2 regions of the Macrococcus epidermidis genome follow, and region 1 is predicted to be linked to the other one. Evidence: riboswitches for the same ligand, from Rfam matches in the RefSeq annotation. Region 1 holds a riboswitch; the other holds the start of a gene.
What was found. A riboswitch is a leader RNA that binds a small molecule or an ion and turns the genes downstream of it on or off. The one in region 1 is predicted to bind S-adenosylmethionine.

Region 1 (3,216 bases):
AATTGCAATTGTATCGCCTTTTTTAACATCTTTAATGTCTTTAATCTTTTTAGAATATACCCCAAGTGGTGCAAATACTGTTGTACCTACTACAGATAATTTTAAATTATGGTCTTTTTTAAACTGATCAAGGAAAGCGAAATGCTGGAATGCATTTAAATCAATTTCACCTTCTGCAAGCGCATTGTTTGGTGCAGTGTAATCCTGGAATTCAACAAATTCAATTTTTATGCCATCTTTCTCTGCTTCTTTCTTAACAACTTCCCAGACTTTAGAGTCTACGCCAGTTACACCGATCTTAACTGTCTTTTCATCTTTCTTACTACCACATGCTGCTAGCACTACGATTAAACTCAAAAATAATACGAATAATTTTTTCATCTTTTCATTCTCCTTTTTTTATAAACGACTTGTATATATGCTTGCTACTTTGTTACCAATAAATTGTGTGATTTGTACTAAGACAATCAAAATTAAAACTGTAATAAACATGACTGCAACGTCAAAACGCTGGTAGCCATATGTAAAAGCGAGATATCCTATACCACCAGCACCAACTAGACCTGCTACTGCAGAGAACTCGATGAGTGATACGGTAGTAAATGTTAAGCCTAGAATGAGTGCTCCTGCTGCTTCCGGAATTAATACTTTGAATAAAATATCAAATTTACTTGACCCCATAGATTGTGCCGCTTCAATTACACCTCGATCTACTGAAACGATATTGTTTTCCACAACACGTGCAATAGATAATGATGCAGCTAACGTCATCGGAAATATCGCTGCCCAGATTCCGATAGATGTACCTACTAAAAATCTTGTAATCGGAATCAGTGCTACGAGGAAAATAATAAATGGAATCGGTCGAATCGTATTGATCATTGCATTCAAAATTGTATTTAACACTTTATTTTCTAAAATATTACCCTTACCAGTTGCATAGAGCAGTATGCCTAACGGTAAACCAATCAGTGTAGCCAGCACTAAAGTAATTGCTACCATGATGAGTGTACTGATCGTGTGCTCTAATATTACTGGCCAGAATGTACTTAAATCAGTTTTCAAATCCTTCTACCTCCCTTATTTCTATGCCGTGCTGTGTAATTTCTGATAAGGCACTTTGAATATTTTGAACATCACCAACTGCTTCAATTAATAAATTACCAAATAATCTATCAGTTAACTCGGTTATACCGCCATACAAAATGTTAAAATCAACATGATTTGCTCTACCAATCTTACTCAATACCGGCTCAAGAATTTGCTCATGATTAAAGATAAAGCGATATAGTTTACGATTCGTAACATTAATATCTTTAGGAATGTCATCATTTAGTACACTATGCACAAAACGCTTTGTTGTTGGATGAACAGGTGTAGTAAATAGTTCAAATACTTTGTTACTCTCAACCACTCTGCCCTTTTCCATTACAGCCACTTCATCACAAATTGATTTCACAACTTCCATCTCATGGGTAATAATCACTATCGTGATATTAAGCTTTTCATTGATATCTTTTAACAGGTTTAATATTTCATCTGTCGTTTCAGGATCCAGCGCACTTGTTGCTTCATCACAAAGTAATATATCAGGATTTGTTGCTAACGCTCTTGCAATACCTACACGCTGCTTCTGTCCACCGGATAATTGATTTGGGTAATCGTCTTTCTTATCAGCAAGACCGACAAATGCCAGTAATTCGTCTACTCGCTGCTCGATTTCAGCTTTAGTATATTGTTTCGTTAGCTTTAAAGGATAACGAATATTATCACTGATAGTCTTTGCTTTAAATAAATTAAACTGCTGAAATATCATGCCGATATTTTGACGCTGTTTACGTAAATCCTTCTCTTTTAATCCAACGATATCTCTACCTTCGACATAAACATAACCAGAAGATGGTGCTTCAAGTCGATTAATTAATCTGAGTAAAGTAGATTTCCCAGCACCTGAATATCCAACAATACCGTATATTTGACCCTTCTCAATTGAAAGCGATACATCATCTAGCGCATTAATCAGACCTTTCTTTGTTTGATACGTTTTAGTCACGTGATCAATTTCAATGATTCCCATTTTTTCTCCTCCCAAAATAAAAAACGTGCACTCAGCTGGTAGCTAAATGCACGTTACACGTCCGAATTTATCTGCCAAGCGTGAGCTTGATGGAATTAGCACAGTGCTCTAAATTAGAGTCCGCTGCTGAGACTTCATCGGGCCATATCCCTCTGTCTCTCTTGATAAAATATTTATTAAGTTGTTTTACATGTTACAGTGAATCAAAATATCTGTCAACACAATTTTTAAAAAAATTTTGAGATGGTTTTTTTGGCCGATAAATCCAGTTTGTCGGCCATCATTTTTGATTTCCCTCTAATTTTGTGGATTCTTGGCCGATAAATGCTGTTTGTCGGCCATCATTTTCGATTTTCCTCTAATTTTGTGGATTCTTGGCCGATAAATCCAGTTTATCGGCCATCATTTTCGATTTCCCTCTAATTTTGTGGATTCTTGGCCGATAAATCCAGTTTGTCGGCCATCATTTTCGATTTTCCTCTAATTTTGTGGATTCTTGGCCGATAAATCCAGTTTGTCGGCCATCATTTTTGATTTCCCTCTAATTTTGTGGATTCTTGGCCGATAAATCCAGTTTATCGGCCATCATTTTCGATTTTCCTCTAATTTTGTGGATTCTTGGCCGATAAATCCAGTTTGTCGGCCATCAAATACTATTATTAAAAACTTGATAATCCACTAAACTCCTGAATGCGATAAATCACGGATTTTAAGAATGAAGGATCCTTCTTTACATCATAATGATCTGTCACATGCGCATATGTATTATCCCATTTCGCATCAAAATCCTGATCAATCTTAGTAAATACTGGTAAGCTCGATTGTCCAGAAATCATAACATCCGTCTCTAGATTTAAGTCACCGACATTACGTCTTGTTAAATTCGCACTACCTAAAATTAAAGTCGATTTATGCTTATCCTTATCCTCAAGTAATGTAAATTTCGCATGATACTGTTCGCCATGACTCACTGCCCATTTAATCTTGATGTTATCATCTGACTTTGCAATTAATTCATGCGCTACAGGTTTATTCGGAATGCCCGGTTTTTCTTTACCGAATGCTTCTTTGTTCACATCTAATATCAACTGCACATCAACACCACGTTTACTTGCATTGATTAAAGATTTTACAATATC
Region 2 (3,216 bases), 150 kb from region 1:
TTGATGCGCTTTTCAATAAACAGGGTGCTAAATTTAAAGCATTAAACCTTAAAGAAACATTAAGCGAAAAGTCAGATGATGAAAAGTTTGAATTACTTGCTTCAGATGGTATGTTAGTTAAAAGACCGTTAGCTGTTAATGGCAATAAAATTACTTTAGGCTTTAAAGAAAAAGAATATAGCGATACTTGGTTATAAAAATGATTGAATAAACGCTTACAATGTGTCATTATTATAGTGATAGTACTTTAATTAAACGGAGGGTTTATAATGTCAAACTTAAAATTTTCAAAAGATCACGAATGGGTAAAATCAGAAGATAATGTTAAAACAATCGGTATTACAGATTTCGCACAATCTGAATTAGGGGATATCGTATTCGTTGAATTACCAGAAGTTGGAGATGAAATCGAAGTTGGTGCTCCTTTTGGTAGCGTTGAGTCAGTAAAAACTGTATCTGAATTATATGCTCCTATCTCAGGCAAAGTTATTGAAGTTAACTCTGAATTAGAAGATTCTCCTGAATTAGTAAACGAATCAGCAATGGATCAAGCTTGGATGATTAAAGTTGAAGCTGACGATGCTGCACTTGAAGAATTAATGGATCAAGCACAATATGATGAAATGATTAACGCATAAATGGTATAATTTCCTTGATAATAATTTATCAAGGAATTTTTTTATTATCAAATTGCTAAAACTGAATACAATATGATAAAAAGGTGATGGACATGTCTGTAATTACTAAAGTTATCGTTGTAGAAGGAAAGCGTGACAAACTAAGATTACAAGAAGTATTAACGGAACCTGTACATATTATATGCACCAATGGCACGATGGGTATCGGAAAACTGGATGATATGATTGAAGATTTGTACCATCATAAAGTTTATATTATGACCGATAGTGATAAAGCTGGACGTAAAATTAGATCTTGGTTTAAACGCCATGTGAGTGAAAGTAATCATATTCATATTGATCCGAAATACGGTGAGGTGGGTAATTGTCCACTAGATTATTTAGCAAGAACGATGATGAAACATCAGTTTGATGTAAAACAACAATTGATATGGAAAGGTAAGCCCGCGCAATATGAACTTAAATCAGCTTTTGCAATTTGAAATTTCAGATCAACCATTTATTCTATTTGGATATACCCCGTTTTGTGGTACATGTAAGCTTGCAGAAAAGATGTTAGATATTACTGCTGCATCTCTAAATATACCCGTTATAAAAATTGATTTAAATTATTATGAAAATTTAAGTCAGTATTATGAAATAAAAAGTGTACCTGTGCTATTGTTTATTCGTAATGGGATAGTCGAAAATATTTCTTATCAATTTGAGTCCGTAACAACTTTGTATGAAAATTTAAATTTACTGTTGACGAATACTTCAAATTGACTTAAGATAAAGAACATATTCATAAAACAACTAAATAAACTCTTATCCAGAGTGGTGGAGGGATGTGCCCTATGAAACCCGGCAACCGTCAATAATGACATGGTGCCAATTCACATAAAGTTATATTAACTTTAGAAGATGAGAGAGTCGAAAATAGATAATTATCGTCTTTCTTATGTTCACATAGGAGAGACGTTTTTTTGTTAGGAGGCCAAATTTGATTACATTAAACAATGTTGTAAAGACATTTACAACAAAAAAAGGAAATATACAAGCTGTCGATAACGTAAATCTTGAAATTCAAAGCGGTGAGATTTACGGTATTATTGGTTTCAGTGGTGCCGGGAAAAGTACATTAATTCGAATGTTTAACGGATTAGAATTACCGACGAGTGGTGACGTGATTGTAAATGGCAGTACCATCAATAAACTGTCAAAGCAGCAACTGAATAAAGAACGTCAAAAAATATCAATGATATTCCAGCATTTTAACCTACTTTGGAGTAGAACGGTATATGACAATATTGCATTACCTCTTGAAATAGCCGGCGTTAAAAAGAGCGACATTAGTCCTAAAGTGAAATCTTTGATTAAACTTGTTGGATTAGAAGGCAGAGAAAATGCTTATCCATCAGAATTGTCAGGAGGGCAAAAACAACGTGTAGGTATTGCCCGTGCATTAAGTAATGATCCTGACGTTTTACTTTGTGATGAAGCAACGAGTGCTTTAGATCCACAGACGACAGATGAAATTCTAGAACTATTAGTTGATATCAATAAAACGTTGAACTTAACCATAATTTTAATCACCCATGAGATGGAAGTTATCCGCAAGATCTGTCACAAAGTAGCTGTAATGGAGTTAGGGAAAGTGGTTGAAGAAGGATCAGTGATAGAAGTATTTAATAATCCAAAAACAACTATCACAAAACGTTTTGTACGTGATGATATCCAGGATAATGAAACTGAGACTTCAATCGAAGAGATTAAACAAGCATATCCACATGGCAGTATCCTGAAATTAAAATTTGTTGGCTCTTCAACTGGCCAGCCTATCGTAAGTAAAGTAATTAAGAAGTACGGCATCGAGATGAATATCTTAGCAGGAAATGTTAAACATACTCAATCAGGATCTTTCGGTAATTTAATTGTTCATGTTAAAGAAGTTAACGGATCACTTCAACCTATCGCTGAAGAATTAAAAAGCCATGGTGTTGAGATGGAGGTAGAAAGACATGGATAATTTTATTAAAACATTGACAGATATGTTAAGCATGAAAAATGTGGTATGGGCAGATGTATGGACTGCAACCGTTGAAACTTTATCAATGACTTTTATTTCTGCAATATTCACATTTATATTTGGGTTAATTATCGGTATTATATTGTTCTTAACTTCTCGCAGTAAGTCAAAAGCAGCACGTGTATTTTATAGTGTTACAGCTTTTATCGTCAATTTATTCCGAGCAATCCCATTTATTATCTTGATTTTATTGCTATTTCCATTTACAAATTTAATCATGCAGACAATCAGTGGAGTAAAAGGAGCACTGCCAGCTTTAATTATTGGTGCGGCACCTTTCTACGCACGTCTTGTTGAAATTGGATTGAAAGAGATAGATAAAGGTGTAATCGAAGCTGTTGAATCAATGGGCGCAAATACATGGACATTAATTAAAAAAGTATTAATTCCTGAAAGTTTACCAGCAATTGTATCTGGTATTACAGTCACAACGATTGCACTCGTTGGTTCTACAGCAATCGCTGGCGTTATTGGTGCCGGTGGTTTAGGTAACTTAGCTTACTTAGTTGG

Region 2: linked by a shared signal. The riboswitch ahead of KFV12_RS04205 (methionine ABC transporter ATP-binding protein) and the one ahead of KFV12_RS03390 (methionine ABC transporter ATP-binding protein) in region 1 are both predicted to bind S-adenosylmethionine.

Annotation. Positions count from the first base shown of each region.
Region 1 covers NZ_CP073819.1:621,152-624,367, reverse strand. The annotation lists gene KFV12_RS03400 (MetQ/NlpA family ABC transporter substrate-binding protein) at 1-381, opposite strand, end outside; gene KFV12_RS03395 (methionine ABC transporter permease) at 400-1,065, opposite strand; gene KFV12_RS03390 (methionine ABC transporter ATP-binding protein) at 1,055-2,071, opposite strand; SAM riboswitch class I at 2,142-2,248, opposite strand; gene KFV12_RS03385 (phospholipase D family protein) at 2,737-3,216, opposite strand, start outside.
Region 2 covers NZ_CP073819.1:775,278-778,493, forward strand. The annotation lists gene KFV12_RS04185 (Spx/MgsR family RNA polymerase-binding regulatory protein) at 1-197, shown strand, start outside; gene gcvH (glycine cleavage system protein GcvH) at 270-638, shown strand; gene KFV12_RS04195 (toprim domain-containing protein) at 731-1,120, shown strand; gene KFV12_RS04200 (thioredoxin family protein) at 1,092-1,403, shown strand; SAM riboswitch class I at 1,443-1,548, shown strand; gene KFV12_RS04205 (methionine ABC transporter ATP-binding protein) at 1,621-2,646, shown strand; gene KFV12_RS04210 (methionine ABC transporter permease) at 2,639-3,216, shown strand, end outside.